4 regions of the Parendozoicomonas sp. 2304DJ65-17 genome follow, and region 4 is predicted to be linked to each of the others. Evidence: predicted binding sites of a transcription regulator. Region 4 holds the regulator's gene; each other region holds the start of a gene.

Region 1 (5,163 bases), on a different contig from region 4:
TTCCGTCCTGATGGAACTGAGCGGCTTGCTTTCGCTTGCGGCCAATAAGAATGCACTCGTCGTCGAAGAACAAAAAGTTTTTCCAGTTCCGGCTGAAAACATCCCAGGTTGTTTCCAGAACGGCTTCACTGTCGATGCAATAAAAGACAGTAGTTTCTGGTGTCCATTGAAGGTGTTCTGCAACAACAGCCGGTAATTCTGGTGCATCGGATTCCCACTCTTCCTGCCAGCTGCCCGACTCTTCCCAGGTTTCTTCCTGTGCTGGCCAGTCATCATCACCAAAATCTTCAGGAGTTAAACACTGTTTGCTGATGTTGTTACGCCAGATATCAATTGCAGCTACGGAAACCAGCGGTTTGATCTGTTCCAGATCTTTTGCAGGAACCGGCATTTCTGCATGGCGAAAGATCCAGGTGTTTTTGTAATCGGACAGGGGAATGTATTTCATTTGTGAAGCATCTTGGATGGAAAACCTTGAATGGAGAACCGTAATGGCAGATTGGGCAGGTCAGCTGTGGAGGGAACTTTATCAGATAGAGTCTGATTTTGCTTGGAAATCAGAGCCTGTTCACAGGTTCTAAGAAGGTAGTGAACAGGCTTCAGATATTAGTTTGAGTTACTGACCCGAATGCCCAGAGAGCGCAATTCACCGGTAGCAACATCATACACGCAGCCATGAATAGAGAGCTGTTGCCCGTTTTTCCAGGCTTTTTGCACAACAGGATTATCTGCAACGTTTAGTACTTGTTGCTCAATGCTGAGTTCACAGAGTCGTTCAGCCTGTTCGGATTCATTGGGCAGGCTTTCCAACTGTTCACTGTGATGGTCACAGAGTTCGTGAAGAGGTGTCAGCCACTCTTCAAGAGTTCCGTCTGCCTCTTTCTTCAGTGCTGCTGCCACACCACCACAGTTAGTGTGGCCGGTGACAATAATGTTTTTCACCTTGAGAACTTCCACCGCAAACTGAATGGCTGACATACAGCTCTTATCAGCGGGGTTCACAAGGTTTGCGATATTCCGGTAAACCAGCATCTGGCCAGGTTCCAGACCGGTCAGTTGTTCTGCAGGCATGCGGCTGTCGATACAGCCAATCCATAGGTATTCCGGAGATTGACCTTTTGCCAGCCGGGCAAAGCCACCAGGCTCTTTCTCTTCCCGCTCATCAGCCCATGCGCGGTTTTGTTTCAGGAGTGCGTTTATCTCATCCATTCTTTTTAGTGCGCCCGATAGTCCGAAAACCAATAACGAATATTATAAGCAGGATCGTAAACAGGAGGCCTGTAACCGTCCATAATATCCACGTTGCATTGCGTAACAGGTCGTCAGGTTTAAAACTGCTGATGGCCTGCATACGGGGTTCTGTTACGTTCTTGTTTAGCACAATATTGGCAATACCATCCCCGTCTGTGTCGGGAAGGTTGGCAAAGAAGTCCAGCTGAGCCTGCCAATTCTTATATTCCTGCAACCCTTCTTCGGCAGGAAGCCTGTCTACAATGCTCAGTTTCAGATCTGGCAAGGGGTTACCGTCTTTATCTTTAGGGGTAATGTTTACCAGCCCATAGCTGAGATCTTTCATCACCCAGGCAAAACTGCCGACATAACTGGACGCAGAAAAACTATAGAGGCGGGTTGTGTCTGTCAGATCCAATGGAGTGAACCCGGTTTCATGGGAGCCAAGCTCAATAGAGGTGATGCGATCAAGAGGTGGGCGCATTTTATTATAGGTAAAACGCAGGCCAGAGAAGCGTGGGAAATAGTCATCACCCTTGATGAGATAGGCAAAGGACATGATTTCCATAAGCCCGCGTAGTTCCTGAGCATTCATCCAAACCTTCATTAGCGGGTAACCAGGCTGGTTATCGTTGCCAACGCCGAGAGGTTGCAGGCGGAAGATATCGGAAACTGACTGGATGCCGCTATCGCCCATCAGCATATCAGCACGGATCAGGCTTTTGGTAGTCATTGCTACATCGCTGTCAGTGGCTTTTCGAATGCCGTCAGCGACAAGGTTACCGAGAGCATGATCTTCATAGGCTCGTGTCAGGGTTTTCGGGGTTTTGACCAAAGGCTGGTTGAAGCTGTACGGGCTGCCCGCCATCACTTCCTGGTCAATCAGCGCTTTAAAAGCGTTCACCTTTTCAGTGACAGCGTTTTTACCAATAATCTGGTCATCAATGGTGTGCAGTTTGTAGCCTTTGACGGTAACTTTGCCATTGTCTTTCAGCTCAAGGGAGATTTCCCCAAGGTAGCGGGTATCGGAGCCAGCCTGCAGTACAGGAGTTCCATTAATCATGATGGGCTCGTGGAGAGCTGTATGGCTATGGCCGCCAACAATGGCATCGATTCCGGGCACCTGACGGGCATATTCAACTTCTTCGCCGCCCCAGCTGCCGTCTTCATTTTTAACCACACCGCTGTGGGACATAAGAATCACCACATCAGCCTTTTGCTCTTCTTTCAGCAACCTGACCATAAACTTGGCGGTGGCAATCTGCTCCGCGAAAACTGCTGGTTTGGCATTGGGGGACACTTCGTCGGCTTCTTTTCCAATCAGGCCGAACAGGCCAAAGCGGATGCCGTTTTTCTCAATAATCTTCCACTTTTGAATGGTGCCGTTGTCCTGCAGGTATTTCTGGGCAGGGGGAAGTTCCAGATTGGAGGTGATAATGGCGGGTATCTCGTCCAGATGATTTCTGGCTGCATCCAGCATCTGTGAGAGGCCATCCGGGCGGAAGTCGAATTCATGGTTGCCCAGAGTCAGGGCATCGTAGCCCAGCAGCTTCATCAGTCTCAGTTCCGGAGCATGTTTCCGGTAGAGAGTATGGAATAACGTTCCCTGGCTGATATCACCGCCATCCAGTAACAACACGGGTTGGCCACCAAGCTCACTGCGGCGCTGGTCTATCAGGGTTGCCAGCCGTGCCACGCCACCAATGGTTTTATCATCGTTTATGGTTTGTGGGGTGTATTCGGTGTTGGGGCCAAACCCCAGCAGGCGGGACTGCCAGTCATTGGTGTGCAGAACTGTAAAAGGTTGTCCTGCCGCCATAAGCAAGGAGGAGAAACTCAGGCTTACGACCAGAAAAAAGCGCTGAAGTAGAGTCATTTTTATAATCTTTATTAGTAACTGCGACAAATTGGTGACACTGGAAGAAGTGTACTGGGCATATGCCCTCCGGGTAAATACCTACTGGCTATAGTGAGGAGAGTCGGGAGTTAAAAAGAATCATCAGGGAAGGTATATCCATGAACAGGTTAACCGGTTGTCTTTGGCTTGCAATATCCTTTGTAGCCTCATCGATGACTCAGGCTGCTCCAACGGATTCAGACACCATAAGCGCTTTTCAGATACGTGCGACGGATAGTCCGACCAGCTGCCTGGTTTTAAAACCAGATGCGGGAGAGGATCGCAGCGAAGTTATTGAAGTGATTGATGGTGTCTGTACTTACGAAGGAGCCTTGTTCTGGACTCTGGGGAAGAATCATCAGCTTATCGGTGTGACCAAGGATGTTGAGAAAAATGAGTCTCCCTGGTGCCTGACCCGTGAAAGCTCTTTCTACAGTGGCGAAACCCTGTCAGTCAGAGAATGTTATGACTCTGTCAATGAAGCCCAAAGCTGGGACTTTGATAACAAAGGCTTGCTGTACCGCTATAAGGAAGGGACTGGTCGTATTAGTACCGTTTCTGTTGTGGGACACTTTTCTGAGTTGGAAATGGGTGTCTGGAAAGGAAGCTTCCAGTGGGTGCATGAGAACCCCAGAGATACTAACTGGTGTTACACCATTCCCTGGGCGGAAAAATGTAATCAGGTCTGCGCTTCAACTGTAGAGCAGCCAAACTGTGAAGCTGGCGGGTCTTCGAAGCCAACGCCTCCGCCTACGGGACCGACTCCTACCCCAACACCGACAGGCCCTACACCGACGCCAACGCCCACTAAACCCGGAGATCTAGGTCCTACACCAACAGGTCCAACGCCTACACCTACTCCAACAACTCCGGAAAACAAACCTGAGACGAAGCCAGAAGGTGAGAAACCCAGTCCAACTCCAACGCAGCCGACCCCTCAGCCAGCACCACAACCGCAGCCTGAACCGGAAACCCCGGCGATCAGTAAGAAAGCGGCCTGGTTTGCGCTGAAGCAGGCTCGTACAGATGATAATTTTTGTCTGGAAGCCAAGACCACTCAGGTTCCTGACAAGAGCGGTAGTGGCTATGTCACGGTCAAGCTTGTCAGCCTGCAGTACTGTACTCCCGGTAAGAGCAGCCAGCAGTGGGCCCATGATCTGGTTACCAAGCAAATTTTCAATAAAGGTTTTGAAGAGAGCAATGAAGATGTCTGCTTAACCAAAGGCAACACAGATATAAGAATGACGCCTTGCTTGAGCCGTGGTCAGGAGAATCGCAGCCAGATGTGGTACTTCAGCCGTGGCTGGACCTCAGGCATTTCTTACGCCGCTCTGCTTTCATACACCGATGGCAGGGATAGCTGGAAGTACTTGTTAAATAATCCGCAGAAGACTCGCCTTAACCACTGGGTGCTGCCCAAATACAATGAAGATTGTGAAAGAGTTGAGCGGAAATGCTACGACCTGCCAGATGGGCAGTTGCAGGACTACGTACCGTTTTACATTAATTGAGAACGCCCCCTAGATTGAATGAGGGCGGCAAGAATTCATTCTTTCCGCCCTTGTTCTTACATTTGGAACGATAAGTCCTTCACCATAACCAAAGCATCTTCACGGCCATTCTTGGGACAGGGATAATAATTATTCCGGCGGCCAACTTCGGTAAAATTATTTTTCAGATAAAGCTCAATCGCCGAGGAATTGGAAGCCCGTACTTCCAGAAATAGAATTTCTGCTTTTTGTTCCGCCAAATCCTGAATAAGAAAATCCAGCAATCGCTGGCCTAAGCCCTGCCTTTGGAAGGCTGGAGTAATGGCAATATTCAGAATGTGCCCTTCACCTACAGCCACCATGGTGACGGTATAGCCGACGAGTACGTCATCTTTTTCGAGAAGCCAGCAGCGATCTCCTGTTGTCAGGCAATTTCGGATAATGCCTGGCGTCCACGGGTGAGGGCTGGTGGTGGATTCGAGGGTGTGAACAGAATCAATATCGGCTTCTGTCATTGGGCGAAGGCTGTAGCCATCGGCCCAGTTA
Region 2 (5,163 bases), on a different contig from region 4:
GCCCAGCCGTAGGTTGAAAACTGTAGCCAGAAGCAGGCACAGAGTGCAGATAAGTGAACCAAGCAAAATCCATTGATATCTGTTGAGAAGAGTGGCAGAGGTGTTGTATTCAAGTTCCAGCCAGAGGCCACGATCCTGTTCACCGGGAGTTATCATCCGGCTGGTAATAAGAATGGCACCATCTTTTTTTATGTAGGACTCTCTCAGGGCTGGTGACTTTGGCCAATCGTGAACCGTAAATGGAGGGCCAGCCTGGTAAAACACGTCACCGTTGCTGTTACTGATGCGCAGGCCGCGCAGACCATTCTGTTGCAAAGAAGCTCTGGCAACCTTTTGTATTGTATGTTGGTCATCCAGCTCTATAGCAGTAGTAGCCAGTAAAGAAATCTGGCTGGCAGAGGTTCGAACCTGATCTTCAAAGTTTGAATTGGTCTGATAAAGGGCCAGTACGGTAGATAAAATGCCCAGAGACAAAGACAGAATCAGTACCGGAATAAGCCCGGCTTTCAGTATGTGGTGTTTTAACCCCCTGTACATTTGGGTCATGGTCGGGTTCCAGGGTCTGGTATTGTTATTCGTTATTTTTCTATTTATATGAAAAAGCAGTATACAAGTCTTTAGCCCAAGACCGTTACTATGTCTTCAACAAATACAGAACAGTAAACAAGACACTGGAATGATTCCAAAAGAAGAAAATGATCGCAGTTCACTCTCTTACCCGACTGTTGAGACTCTGATCGGCCATACTCCCCTTGTGCGCTTACAGCGACTGGCGACCACTGACAGAAATAATGTTGTCTTGCTGAAGCTGGAGGGGCAAAACCCTGCAGGTTCTGTAAAAGATCGCCCGGCGCTTTCCATGATTAGAGAGGCTGAGAATCTTGGACGCATCAGCCCTGGGGATAGTTTGATTGAAGCGACCAGTGGTAATACTGGTATTGCTTTGGCAATGGTCGCAGCCATTCGCGGTTACTCCATCAAATTGATTATGCCGGACAATATGAGCGAAGAACGCAAATCGGCCATGACCGCTTATGGGGCTGAGTTGATTCTGGTCTCCAAAGAAGAAGGAATGGAAGGGGCTCGTGATCTTGCTCTGGCAATGGAGAAAAGAGGGGAGGGTGTAGTTCTGGATCAGTTTGGTAACCAGCATAACCCCTTGGCCCATATTCAGGGAACGGGACCTGAAATCTGGGAGCAGACCCAGGGGCAGGTGACACACTTTGTCAGTTCGATGGGGACGACAGGCACGATTATGGGGACTTCTTCATTTTTGAAAAAGAAGAATTCTGATATTGAAATTATCGGTTTACAGCCAGCTGATGGTGCCAGTATTCCTGGTATACGACGTTGGCCGGAAGAATACCTGCCGGCCATTTTTGATGCATCGAAAGTTGATCGAATTATGGATGTTGAGCAGCAGGCAGCAGAGCAAACCATGCGGGCGCTGGCTAAAGAAGAGGGTGTTTTTTGTGGTGTATCGTCAGGAGGTTCTGTATCAGCAGCTCTTGCAATCGATAGGGTTGTGAGGGATGCAACGATAGTGGCGATTGTCTGTGATAGGGGAGATCGCTACCTCTCCACAGGGGTATTTAGCTGAGTAGAAATAACGCCAGGATGAACTCCCGGCGTTTTCATTGGTTCAATTAACTGGCGTTTTCTTCTGCTTCATCAAGGTATTTGCTGTAGAAAACACTCATCAGGTCTTTATCTTCGCGTACACTTTGCAGTGCATCCCACAGTACGGTGCGAGTCTCTTCGCTTAGAGAGCTTTTCCTGGAGAAAGTTAGGTAATAATTCTTCGACTTCAACTTGACCTTTTGAATGGTGTATTTGCCTTTAAAAAACTTGTTGTTTTGGAATTGTTCGGCAATGTTACCCATAAGGGCGGCTGAGCCGGTGTTTAATCGTACCAGGTCAACCAAGGCGCTTCGGTCTGTGGCGAAGCGGTTTTTTATAGGCGCATTTTTCTTTTTTAGATCCTCTGCAATGGAATAAGAGCGAGGTACTCGTACAGGGCCAGGAAGAGTGGCCGGATTTCCATCGTATGTGTAGGAACTGTTGATTGGAGTGACAATAACATAATCAACCAGGCTCATACTGTGTTCCTCAGACTTGCCCTTCTGAGCATCGGCTGGATATTCCATCCACTCGTTTCGCTCATCCTTGTAGGAAGCTCCAAGGATGCCATCAACTTTCCCCTTTTTGGCCATGCGCAGGCAGCGGGACCAGCTGGTAGGGCGAACAACAATGCGTTTTTCAGTTCGTTCGCCAACCTCTTTTATCATGTCAATAAAGACGCCCTCTGCCCGGTAGTCTTTCATCAGAGTGAAAGGAAACCAATAGGAGTTGTCTATGCATAGCTGCACGGTCTCCCTCGGGGATGCTGCCTGTGTCTGTAGGCTGACCAATGAGAAAATAGCTGTTGCGATGACCAAACTGCGACTGCGCCAATACATCCTGAACTCCGTTGGCTTGTTTTTCTTTGTGTCATAAATCTGATACTGGTCAGAGTTATGTTTGTTGGGTTTCTGAAGGGTTGTTATTTCACGTTGAACTCAGCAGACCAAAGCTGAAGGAGCTCATAAAGAGTTGTGAATAAACCCCTTTCTATTGATATTTGTGGTAGGAATCTTCTCAAAAAACTCTATTATCTGTCACTTGTCGTTAGATAAACGGTATGTAAATTCCCGAAAGTCAATGGCACAACTAACAATCACCACCTCTATGAGAACAAATAAAATGGGGTTTAAAAAAAATCTTTGCGCTGTTGCACTGGCAATGGCAGCAACCTCCGGTGCGTTCGCAGAAACCGGTAAAGCGAAAAATGTCATTCTGATGATTGGCGACGGTATGGGGCCACAGCAGCTGAGCATGCTGGAGAGTTACGCCCGCCTGGCACCAAGTTCCATTTATGACAATGGTGAAACGGCTATGACCCGCCTGGTGAATGCCGGCACGATGGGTTTGTCCATGACTTACCCGGACGGTTCTGTGGTGGTTGACTCAGCCAGTTCAGCCAGTCAGCTGGCTACTGGAAAGCTTTCTCCATCGGAAGCTATTGGTCTGGATAAAGACGGAAACCCTGCGGAAACTATTCTGGAAAAAGCTAAGAAAATGGGTAAGGCGACCGGTCTGGTTTCTGATACCCGTTTGACCCATGCGACACCGGCTTCCTTTGCCGCTCACCAGCCACACCGATCCATGGAAAACCAGATTGCCGAAGATATGCTGGCAACTGGTGTGGATGTCATGCTGTCTGGTGGCATTCGCTACTGGATTCCTAAATCTGTTAACGAAAAAGGTGACACCTATAAGCAGGTGGTTGATCTGACTGGTGGCAGCGTCAAGATCAAGTCCAAGCGTAAGGATGAGAAGAACCTGCTTCTGGATGCACAGAAAGCCGGTTACACCCTGGCTTTTAATCGCGATCAGCTGGCAAAAGCCGATGATGACAAGGTGCTTGGTCTGTTTGCTTACTCTGGCATGATGGACGGTATTGCTTACACCAAAACCAAAGACAGCAAAGAGCGCACTCAGCCAACTCTGAAAGAAATGACTGTGAAAGCTTTGGATATTCTCTCTGAAGATAAGGACGGTTTCTTCCTGATGGTTGAAGGTGGCCAGATCGATTGGGCGGCTCACAGCAACGATGCAGCAACCATGCTGCATGAAATGCTGAAGTTTGATGAAGCCGTTGAGGCTGTGTATGAGTGGGCCAGCAAGCGCAATGATACTCTGGTTGTTGTAACTGCGGACCATGAAACCGGTTCGTTTGGTTTCAGTTACTCTGCGGCTAACCTGCCAAAGGCTCAGAAGCTGCCAGGTGAAGGTTTTGCCAAGCGTGATTACAAGCCTAACTTCAACTTCGGTGCTCCAGAAATTCTGGACAACATGTACAAGCAGACCGAAAGCTTCTACGGCATTATGGGCAAGTTCCGTAAGTTGCCAAAAGATCAGCAGACTCCAGCTGCTTTTGCACAGGTTGTGGCCGACACCGGACCTTTCTCAATTAGTGAGAAGCAGGCTGAACGTATTCTCCAGCGTGCACCTAACCCTTACATGACCGAAGGGCACAAGTACCTGGCCAGCAAAACTCTGCCTAAGGTATCTGATTTCCGTGCTTTCTTCGTGTATGGGGATGATATTCACCTGAACCTGCTGGCTCGTGAGCTGGCTGAGCAGCAGAATGTTGTTTGGGGTACAGGAACTCATACAAGTACCCCTGTTGCTGTTATGAGTTACGGCCCTGAAGACGTGATTGAAGCCTTTGATGGTATGAATCATCACACCGATATTGGTCAGAAATTGAAGAACGCTCTGTAAGTCGTTCTACTAATGGAAAGCCCCATCAGTTGCAACAATATGGTGGGGCTTTTTATTTGACTGTTACTTTGGCAATAGCTTTCCAGAATCTATCCTTCTCAGGATTTGTCATCTTGCTGTTACGGGAAAAGGCCAGATAATACTGTTGCTGATAAATCACTTCCGGGTAGATGATGTATTTGTTTTTGAAAAAATCCTGCTGGCTGTAGTGTTCAGCTGATGTTTTCGAAATAACCACGGCCCCTTTCCCTGTGCGTACCAGATCAATTAATGCCACTCTGTCATTCTGGAAACCGGTATCGATATCCAGATCGTATTGCGCCACTTCGTTAGAAAATGAATAGGCATAGGGAATGCGTACAGGCTGAGGGGGAGAAGCGGGCGAATATTTTGATAGATTAATGGAGGAAGGGATGATCAGCATATAGTTGGCACGGCCAAGCATATTTGGAGATTGCTCGGTTTTGCTGGCATCCTCAGGAAAGTGAAAAAGCTTTAGCCTTTCTTCTGTCACTGCTATGGGGAGAATTCCATCAACTTTTCCCTGCAGGGTCTGTCTTAGGCATCGTGGCCAGCTGGTGGGAATAACTCGAACAGAAAAGCCAGAAAGATCGGCTGCCTGTTTCACAATATCTACGAACAGGCCTTTGGCCTTGCCATTGTCAGACATGGTGTAAGGTGGCCAGTCGGATGAGTCTGAACACAGTGTGATCAGCTTTGGCTGAGCCTGCTCTGCAGCCGCAGGCCACACCAACGTGCCAGTTAACAGGAGCACGAGTGGGGGGGATTTGCGGGCAAGAGCTGTTAGGGGTGAGTACATTCGGGTACTCCGCAGCA
Region 3 (5,163 bases), on a different contig from region 4:
ATATCTGCAAGCGCAACAGGTGTTGCTTCATTACGCAGTTCCAAACCACGCTCTTCCAGACGCAGGCGCTCAAGCTTGCTGTTAATCGCACCAATATCTTTCTTTTCAATCTTATGGATTTCATCGTAGATATTCAGGGCACGATCCATACTGGCATTCAGTGCAGCCCAGGCTTCGGAGCCGGAAGCTACGACAGATTCACCTTCACGCACTTCTTTCAGGAACCCGTAGAAGTTACCCCATTCACGACGCTCAAGAGCAATGGCATCTTCCGGATACTGAACATTCTCCAGCCAAGGCTGAACAACCCAGGCAAAGTCACTGCCGGTCACATCACGGTTACCAACTTTCAGAAGCTGTCGTGTGACAAGTTCCTGGTTATCCAGTCCAGTAAAGCCCGCGTCTATAAGACGCTGAACAGGAATCTCTTCATCATCTGCCAACTGTCCCATAACTACACGACTGCTCTGGCCAGGCACCATGTAATCGGCAGTCATGATGGAAGAAGGCCAGAAGTGCCCTAAACCACGCGCTGCAATCAACGCTAGCAAACCAATGACCATAACGAGGCTGATAGATACAGCGCCAGCGTTCATCCAAACCCACGGTGAACCACTTTTAAACCAGCTTTTGACAGTTATTTTCATATCTTTATTACCGTCGTTCATTCTTACCGCAGATTAAAGGGAGCTGTACTTTTGACGCAGCCGGTGACGAACCAGCTCGGCCATTGTGTTCACAACAAAGGTGAAGACAAACAGCACCAGCGCGGCCAGGAACAGAATACGATAGTGAGAACTGCCCACTTCAGATTCCGGCATTTCTACAGCGATGTTCGCTGCCAGAGTGCGCATACCTTCAAAAATATTGGCATCCATAATTGGTGTATTACCGGTTGCCATCAGTACGATCATGGTTTCACCCACAGCGCGGCCCATGCCGATCATTACTGCTGAGAAAATACCGGGGCTGGCTGTCAGCAGAACGACCTTGGTCAGGGTTTGCCAGGGAGTTGCTCCCAGAGCCAGAGAGCCATAACTTAAATGTTTGGGCACACTGAAGATGGCGTCTTCAGCAATAGAGAAAATTGTGGGAATAACGGCGAAGCCCATCGCCAGACCGACTACCAGAGCATTCCGCTGGTCGTAGCTGATACCGAGATCGTGGGTAATCCAGGTACGCATATCGCCGGCAAAGAAAACACCCTCCAGAGTTCCGCTCATTGCCAGACACAACCAGCCAACACCCAGAACAACAGGGATCAACAAACCAGCCTGCCAACCATCAGGTACACGACCACGAATACTCAATGGCAAACGATCCCAGAAGAATGCAAACAGCAGCACACCAACAGGCATTAATAACAGCAGACTGAATATGGCGGGCAGATTATTTTCTATAAAAGGGGCCAGCCACAAACCAGCAAGGAAACCGAGAATTACAGTTGGCAGGGCTTCCATCAATTCGATAACCGGCTTCACCTTGCGGCGCATGGCTGGAGCCATAAAGTAAGCGGTGTATATCGCACCACAAATTGCCAGTGGTGCTGCCAGCAACATGGCGTAGAAAGCAGCCTTCAAAGTACCAAAGGCCAGAGGCATCAAACTCATCTTTGGTTCGAAATCATTGTTTGATGCTGAGGACTGCCAGATGTACTCAGGCTCATCGTAGGATTCGTACCAGACTTCTTCCCACAAAGCGCTCCAGGATACTTCCGGATGCTCATTATCCATGGAGAAGAAGGTCATGCCAGAAGAGGTTCCCAGCAACAGTGCATCAGCACGGGGAGCAACGCCAATGGAAGTCACAGCATCTTCGGCCACATCAACAGTCAGAACCTTGCGGCTGGCTGTGGTGTTATAAAGGCCGATAACGCCATCGCTATCCAGAGCAATAAAACCTTTACGACGATGTTCAGGAACAATCTGAACAATGGCGGCACTGCCTTGCTCAAAGCTGCGAATCTGAGTCAGCTTCTTTTTACCGGCTTCATTGCGCGCCATAAACCATTGGGTGATACGACCCTCACTGTCACCTGCCAACAGGGAAATACCACCCAGCAGGAATGTGAGATCGTTTACTGTGGCAGCATCCTGAGTTAACTCAATCACCTGCTCCACGGAAGGCAAGCCGGAACGGATATCAATCTGGGTCAGCGTATCTTTGCCAGACAACACATAAAGCCAGTGCAGATCTGGCTCCAGCAACAGGCTTCGTGCGCTTTCACTCACATATGGCAGAGTGACATCTTCACGCTCAAGGGTTACTTCCTCAGTAAGGAAGTCTTCTTCTTTGGTGAAACGCACCATGTAAAGCTCAGTTCCGCGAGAACCGGCCAGAATCAGTTGTTCTTCCGAATCTCTTACAGCGATCTGCTCAAGTGGCTTACCTTCAGCCAGAACAATAGCTTCAGCTCCGTAAGGATAAACAAGAGATGGAGTGATCAGGCGCTTGTCGTTTGGCCATGTAGTTTTGTAGTCGTGTTTGAAAATAATGGCCGAGCCATCTGACAATCCTGCCACCAGCAAACTTTCACCAGGAGCAGCGGCAGAAACAGAAACCACCTTTACACCAGCAGGAACTGGCAGTTGGCTTTTCAGTCTCTCAGAACCATTGATGGCATCGAAGAATAAAGCCTGACCATTGCTGTCGATTTGAAGACCAATCTCCGCCTGCTCTTCAGTCGTCAGATACAGGCTCTTTGCAGACGTTGCTGGCAGCACATAGCTGTGCTCAACCTTAACTTCCGCTGACTGGAAGAGTGGCATCACTTCATAAAGCAGATAGAAAAAGATCAGGAGAATTGCCGCAATAACGCCAAGGCCGCCCGTGGCAATGCCATAACGGGCGGTACGATCTTTCAATTTGCGCATGTTGCGATAACGCAGAATAGCCGGCGTGTCGAAGCTGACATCTGGTGCCGATTGCATACTTTGTTCGCTCATAGATTCTTGTTTTAGCCGGTTGAATCCTTTGTATGGGCGAACATTAACCGGCTTATATGACATTTATGTTACAGGGTTGTCACATTTCAACGTGATTCCTGTTACCGAAATGCTTCAGAGCAAAAACTAAACAAGGCAGTTGCCATATGATGTCTTTAATTTCAGGGAGTTATCCTGCAACCACCTTACGAGTTTTCTGTTTTGAACAGCCGCCAAAAGAATATTCTGAATCGTGTTGATCACCTTGGCTCCGCGAATATTAATGATCTTGCTGAACAGTTTGATGTGTCTATTGAAACCGTTCGCCGGGATTTGCGTCTGCTGGAAAAACAGGAACTACTGAAACGTTGCCACGGTGGTGCGGTCTCTCTTGCCGGGGAAGATATGGGGCGGGCTTTTGGTCATCGTCAGCACGAGAACGTAAAAGAAAAAACAGTTATTGCCCGTAAAACGCTGAAACATATCAACCGGGGAGACGTGATTATGATGGATGCCAGTAGCAGCAGCTGGTATCTGGCTAAAGAACTTCCCAATCAAATGCTGACTGTTATCACAAATTCCGTACGCATCTCATTTGAGTTGGTATCCAAGCCGGAAATCAGAACCATCACCATTGGTGGTATCTATTCAGAGAAATACGGTGCTTACCTTGGTTCTCTGGCTGTTGAGCAGATCTCCAACTTTCAGGCGAAGACATTTTTCTTCTCCTGTAATGGATTCCATGAAGAGAACGGCGTGTGGGACAGTAATGATATGAACACAGCCACAAAAAGGATGATGATGAAATCCTCTGAACAGTCTGTGCTGCTATGTGATAAATCAAAGTACGGCAAGACAGGGTTCGCAAGAATCTGCCATGCCGATGATATTGATCATATAGTCAGTTAATTCATACCGGTATAGCCGGGGAGCGCCTGAACTCTTTTTACCCAGGCTTGAATAGCAGGGTATTTATTCAGATCAAAGCCGCCTTCATGGGCAACATGGGTGTAGCCGTAAAGGGAAATATCAGCCGTAGAGATTTTTTCACCAGCCAGAAATGGTGTCTGCTGCAATTGCTGCTCCATAACACTCAAGGCTTTGTTACCACCTTCCTGAAGGTTCTCATATTCATCTTTTCGGTCTTCAGGCATACCAAGGTAAACATTGATGTAGCGCGCAACAGCAATATAGGGTTCATGGCTGTACTGTTCAAAGAATTGCCACTGCTGCACTTTAGCCAAAACAAATGGATCCTGCGGCAGGAAGTCTGAGCCATGAGCCAAATAATTAAGGATGGCATTTGATTCTGACAGACAACGCTCGTCTTCCAATTCAAGAAGTGGAATTTTTCCTGATGATGTTTTCCCCAAAAACTCCGGCGTGCGGGTTTCACCCTTCATAATATCAAGGGCAACCCACTCGTGGCGGATATCCAGAAATGAAGTCAGGAGCTTGATTTTGTAACAGTTGCCGGACTTGATATCGCCGTAAATTTTCATATTTCGCTCCACTTCTTAGTTTTATTGCCCTGTCACAGTGCCAGAGACATGCCTGTTAGTAAAACCAACTTTCTCCTGCAGTCTCAATCTTTTTGCTGTCAATCCCATTCAATATTCACAGTTATAGATTGCAGGGCTATGAACATATTTTCCCGATCGAACGGCACATCATTCTTCTCCTCTTCGAGACCTCCAGTTGAAAAAGAGATGGGAGATATGAGTACCACCAAAGAGCTAAACCCTGAAGAAGTCTTCCAAACAATGTCTGCACGGATTGTCGATGGTTCATTCTCTAACGGTGTCAGTCGGGCAATGTTCCAATCTGCTCACGATATAGTTCGTCTCGAAGATTCATCGCCATCAGAAACCGAAAAGGCTCTTATTCCCACTCTCACAGAAGTGCTCACAATAAATGGAGAGCGAGTAGCACCTCCTCAAGGTTTTTTCGGTTACATTCGAGGCTGGAGCGGCGCATTTAAAGATGCAATAAAGAAACAGTTCCCTGATTTGCCAGACAGCGTTGTAAATGCGGCTGTAGATAATTTAGTGCATCAATACCCTATCAAGGTAAATGACCATATATGCCGCTGGTGTGAACAGAATATTTTACAGGTGCTTCTTCCTACAAACCGAAAGACACTTATCCCAAACGCTCTGATTAAAGAAGTTAAACTGAACCTGGATCCTAAAAGGCCTGATCGCTTGCTTATACAGCATGAGTTGCACTTTATGCCTTT
Region 4 (5,163 bases):
ATTGTTTTCCCTGGAGAGCTCATCCAGAGCTCACAACCGAGAACAGGCAGCACTAACTTAATTAGCATTTTAGGCTGTGTAAGTGCCAGCACTGGAATCAACCTTAAAGCAGCGTTTATTGAAGGGCAATACCATTTATCACCTTATATAGGGCTAAAAACGCCACCCTGAACAAAAAACATACAAAAACCATAAAGATAGCCACAATCGTTGATGTGCAATGTTTTCTAAAAAAGCACGAAAGCGCCACGTACAAATACTTGCGCCAGCGTGCTTTATCCCTCATGCTGCGGCAAAATACGGCTCGGATGCGCTGGAGAAAGTAAGTAACACTATGCCGTCTCGCCCTCTTAATCTGGACAAACAGCATTGGTATGACACGGATACTTTGCCGTGGAGTATTCCTGAACATTGGAAACACTGGCTTCTGGATACAGGATCGCTGACCGCCCGACTCAAAAAAACCTTTCCAGGCACTTTCGAAGTGCAGGTTATGTTCCATGATTGGGACAGACCGACTCTGGATGAGCGAAACTTCCTCTCCATGAACCAGAGGGAGCAAGCCAGCATCCGAGAAGTCACTCTGCTCTGCAACGGAATACCCAAGGTGTTCGCCAGAAGTATTCTGCCCGCTTCAAGCCTGGAGGGGAAAAACCGGCAACTTCTGTTTTTGAAGGATCGCCCCCTTGGTGCATTTCTTTTTTCTCAACCAAACCTTGAGCGCGGCCCTATAGAGCTGACCCGTACAATAAACTCTGCACACGAAGATATTTGGGGGCGCAGGTCTCTTTTCACCCTGAATCACAAACCTCTTGCTGTTTGCGAATACTTTTTACCTGAAGAAGACTTCATGGAAAACGATCAGACTATGGCGGGAGCTCTGCCCGTATGAGCAGCATGCCAACATCTGTATCTACCCGGTTAGAAAATTATATTCAGATCACCCGCTTTGACCGTCCTATCGGTACATTTCTGCTGTTGTGGCCAACACTCTGGGCACTCTGGCTGGCAGCTGATGGCTGGCCGGACTTCGGCCTTTTGATTATCTTTTCCCTGGGCACACTGTTGATGCGTTCCGCAGGGTGTGTGATTAATGATTTTGCTGACCGCAACCTTGATGGTCACGTAAAACGCACCCAAAATCGCCCCATGGCAACAGGCAAGATTTCAGAGAAAGAAGCGCTGCTGCTCTTTTCTGTATTGCTGGGGGCTTCTTTTCTTCTGGTTTTAATGACAAATACCTTAACCATTCAGCTCTCATTTGCCGGTGCTGCTCTGGCGGTTATTTATCCGTTTATGAAGCGGTTTACTAACCTTCCACAATTTGTGCTCGGAGCGGCTTTTGCTTGGGGAATCCCAATGGCCTGGGCTGCACAAACTGAAACGGTTGCTCCTACTGCCTGGCTAATGTTTGCCGGATGTTTGTTGTGGATAGTCGCTTACGATACTCAATACGCAATGGTAGATAGAGACGATGACCTGAAGATTGGTATTAAATCTACCGCCATTCTTTTCGGTAAATATGACAATCTGATCATTCAGGTTTTACAGGGACTCACTCTGGGAATACTGGTTATTACCGGATTGATTACCAGCTCCGGGGTTGCTTACTATCTTGGCCTTGCCGGAATGACTGGAGTGTTTTTCCACCAGCGTCGTATGACCCAGAACCGAGACCGTGACGAGTGCTTCAAGGCCTTTCTTTCAAACCACTGGGCTGGGCTGGCTGTTCTTACCGGCATTATTGTTGATCGCTGCCTAACCGTATAAATGAATCCAGAACTTTCCCGACAGCTGGCACCTTACCTCCCCGATGGTACAGAATCCCTTTGTGTCAGCTGGCTGGTAAATGACAATATTCAGATGCGCATTTCACGCCCTAGAAAAACCAAACTGGGGGACTTCAGACCAGCCACTCGTGGATTACCCCACAGAATCAGTGTGAACTGTAACCTTGAACCGGTGCAGTTTCTTATTACTTTCGCCCATGAGGTTGCCCATGTGCATACCTGGAACCAATACGGAAGAAAGGTGGCTCCTCATGGTGAAGAATGGAAAGCCAACTATCGCCAAAAGCTTCATGAACTTCTTGCGTTGGAGGTTTTGGATGAGCAAACAACACACGTCCTTCAGAAGCACAGCATCAACCCTAGAGCCAGCAGCGGTCACGACAACCATCTACAGTCTCTAAAAAAACCGGTGAATGGTAAAACCCTGAATGATTTATCTCCGGGGGATACCTTTCAGATAGAAAACAAAAAAACCTTCAAAGTTATAAAAAAACTGCGAAAGTACTGGGTTTGCGAGGAGCCTTCCACGAAGCGCCATTACAAAGTTCTTGGTACTCTCCCGGTCGTCCTTAAATGACCATAAAAAATAACTAATTTCGTGCTTATAAGTTTCTGTCATTTAACTGTAACATTGAGGCGTTGTAATTCTCAGGGCAGATCCTAAGGGGGAATCTTCTGAGCCATGACAACAACCAGCAAAATTCTCATAGTCGACGATGAAGCGCCAATCAGAGAGATGATCGTCGTTGCTCTAGAAATGGCTGGTTATCACTGCCTTGAGGCAGAGGATGCCAGAACGGCTCACGCCTTAATCGTGGACCAAAAGCCAGACCTTATTCTTCTGGACTGGATGCTTCCAGGAGTTACCGGCATTGAGCTGGCCCGACGCCTTAAGCGTGATGAGCTGACGTCTGCTACCCCCATCATTATGCTCACCGCAAAAAGCGAAGAAGATAACAAGATTCAGGGGCTGGAAAGTGGTGCAGATGATTACATCACCAAACCTTTCTCCCCACGAGAGCTTGTTGCACGTTTAAAAGCTGTTTTACGCAGAACCGCGACTGCTGGCCAGAGCGAACCTATTGAGGTTCTGGGCGTAATGCTCGACCCAATCAGTCATAGGGTATCCATTGATGGCGCCCCTGCTGAAATGGGACCAACTGAGTACCGCTTACTCCAGTTTTTTATGACTCACCAGGAACGGGCTTACACCAGAAGTCAGTTGCTTGACCATGTGTGGGGGGGTAATGTTTACGTTGAAGAGCGAACAGTTGATGTACACATTCGTCGCCTGCGCAAAGCTCTCGGCAATGATCATGAGAAACTGATCCAAACGGTAAGGGGCACGGGATACCGTTTTTCCATGAAGGTATAACCGGAGTTTTCGGCCAGAGGCCGAGCCGGATACACAATGGATTTGTTGACATAATAAGACCGGATAAAATGTGAACCATAACTGGCAAATTGAAGTTATTAAGCGCCTGGTTCTGATGCTGGGTGCCTGTCTTGGGATTGGACTGTTAACCGGACAAACCCTTCCTATTATCTTGATCGGCTGCGGAGCCTATCTTGTCTGGACTCTGAAAAATGTTTTTCAGCTGATTAGCTGGCTGGAGATTTCCTCCTCGTCCTCTGAACTTATAGAGCCTCCCAACGGCCATGGCCTTTGGGGAGAAATGTTCGACGGCATGTACCGCCTGATGCGTAAACAGGAACGTGCACGCAACCGACTTAAAGCAGTTATTAATCGTTTCCAGCAATCCACAACTGCTCTTAAAGATGCGGTTGTTCTTACGAATGACCAGGGCCAGATCGAATGGTGGAACCCAGCAGCCGAGCATATTCTCGGTCTACGTAATCCTGATGATGTAGGTCAGCAGATTACCAACCTGATTCGACACCCGCGCTTTGCACGTTATTTTGAAAGTGAGTCCTATCAGGAACCATTAATGCTCCCTTCTCCGGTTTCTGCCGAGAAGAGGCTGCTCTACTCCATCACAATTTATGGTCCAAACAATCGCCTTCTGGTTGTGCGGGATAACACCCGGGTATTCCAGCTTGAGCAAATGACAAAAGACTTTGTTGCCAATGTTTCTCATGAACTGAGAACACCGTTAACTGTGATTTCAGGTTATGTGGAAACACTTTCCGACAGTCTTGTTTTAATGCCTGAACCACCTCCTCCAATGCTGCCTAAAGCTCTTGGCCAAATGCAGAGTCAATCAGACCGAATGGCAAATATCATTGAGGACTTGTTGATTCTTTCAAAACTGGAAACAGCCGATAGTCTGCAGGATCTCACTCCTATACCTGTTGCTGAACTATTGGATGATATTGCAAAAGATGCACGATCCTTTAGCGGAGAAAGAGGTCATACGATTGAGGTGTCCTGTAAATCAGGAACTGAAATACTGGGCAACGAGAAAGAACTTCGCAGCGCTATTTCAAATCTTGTATTTAACGCCGTTAAATACACGCCGAATGGTGGTTCTATTAAGTTGAAGTGGGTTGTTGAGCTTAATACTGGCTACCTGTCAATCAAGGACAACGGCATCGGTATTGAGCCTCAACATATTCCCCGCCTGACAGAACGCTTTTACAGAATAGACAAGAGCAGACACGCATCAACCGGAGGCTCAGGACTCGGCCTCGCAATAGTTAAACATGTGCTGCTCAGACACGATGCAACGCTAATGGTAAAAAGCAGACCAGGAAGAGGAAGCAGTTTTACCTGTCACTTTCCTCAAAGTCGCTTAGTAAGAAAGGCTGCTTAATAAGACTCAGCGCGATTCGATGATGCAATCCGACCTTTCTTTGCCGGTGCGCTGCAGATAATCCTGAAAGATTTTAGGAGCTCGGCCAGTCAGTGAACCTTCCCACTGATGGACACTGCCATCACCATCCTGATATTCAAACAGGAAACGTTTGATATTGCGTTTTTTCTTTTCGCCAGGCATCGTCTGACCGAAATCTTCAAGGGAAACACCACGCTCTTCCATAAGTTTACGAATAGCATCAATGCTGTTCTTCTTTTCTTGAAGCTTCTCTTTTTCTGCACTGACAGCTTCGCGTTTTTCTTCCAAAACATCCTGTAATCTGGAAACGATTCTTTCCAGATCTTCAACGTGCACATCCCGGAACAACCCGCGCATACGGGTTTTGCTGCTCAAGCGGTGCATCACTTCCTCGAATATATTCACGAATCAGACCCTCGCTTTGACACAATAAAGGCGATTGAAAAATAGGTAATAGATTCCAGACTGACAACTGCAAATCATTTTATTTTCAGATTTTAAAAACAGGAATGGATAAGGCCATATTCCCATTTTTAATAACCATAATATATTCTGCAGTGCGACTGCGCCTTTCATTG

What was found. Region 4 encodes PhoB, which activates phosphate uptake and scavenging genes when phosphate is short. Its sites were predicted from a motif close to TGTCATANNNNTGTCANA; they were not measured.
Region 1: ACY2RR_RS07380 (bifunctional metallophosphatase/5'-nucleotidase) is a predicted target of PhoB. The motif match lies at 3,129-3,146, and genes of this name have one in related genera.
Region 2: ACY2RR_RS22120 (alkaline phosphatase) is a predicted target of PhoB. The motif match lies at 2,489-2,506, and genes of this name have one in related genera.
Region 3: ACY2RR_RS22615 (ABC transporter permease subunit) is a predicted target of PhoB. The motif match lies at 3,001-3,018, and genes of this name have one in related genera.

What each region holds. Positions count from the first base shown of each region.
Region 1 covers NZ_JBYVJV010000002.1:527,702-532,864, forward strand. Annotated here, with positions in the region: gene ACY2RR_RS07370 (DUF2947 domain-containing protein) at 1-448, opposite strand, end outside; gene ACY2RR_RS07375 (carbonic anhydrase) at 607-1,209, opposite strand; gene ACY2RR_RS07380 (bifunctional metallophosphatase/5'-nucleotidase) at 1,202-3,106, opposite strand; gene ACY2RR_RS07385 (hypothetical protein) at 3,247-4,638, shown strand; gene rimI (ribosomal protein S18-alanine N-acetyltransferase) at 4,695-5,163, opposite strand, start outside.
Region 2 covers NZ_JBYVJV010000012.1:91,670-96,832, reverse strand. Annotated here, with positions in the region: gene ACY2RR_RS22135 (response regulator) at 1-546, opposite strand, end outside; gene cysM (cysteine synthase CysM) at 677-1,600, shown strand; gene ACY2RR_RS22125 (transporter substrate-binding domain-containing protein) at 1,647-2,459, opposite strand; gene ACY2RR_RS22120 (alkaline phosphatase) at 2,743-4,326, shown strand; gene ACY2RR_RS22115 (substrate-binding periplasmic protein) at 4,379-5,146, opposite strand.
Region 3 covers NZ_JBYVJV010000013.1:66,830-71,992, forward strand. Annotated here, with positions in the region: gene pstA (phosphate ABC transporter permease PstA) at 1-647, opposite strand, end outside; gene ACY2RR_RS22615 (ABC transporter permease subunit) at 681-2,945, opposite strand; gene ACY2RR_RS22620 (DeoR/GlpR family DNA-binding transcription regulator) at 3,147-3,833, shown strand; gene ACY2RR_RS22625 (glutathione S-transferase family protein) at 3,830-4,426, opposite strand; gene ACY2RR_RS22630 (hypothetical protein) at 4,643-5,163, shown strand, end outside.
Region 4 covers NZ_JBYVJV010000007.1:219,657-224,819, forward strand. Annotated here, with positions in the region: gene ACY2RR_RS17785 (chorismate--pyruvate lyase family protein) at 221-892, shown strand; gene ubiA (4-hydroxybenzoate octaprenyltransferase) at 889-1,770, shown strand; gene ACY2RR_RS17795 (hypothetical protein) at 1,771-2,367, shown strand; gene phoB (phosphate regulon transcriptional regulator PhoB) at 2,473-3,165, shown strand; gene phoR (phosphate regulon sensor histidine kinase PhoR) at 3,236-4,564, shown strand; gene ACY2RR_RS17810 (H-NS histone family protein) at 4,571-4,990, opposite strand.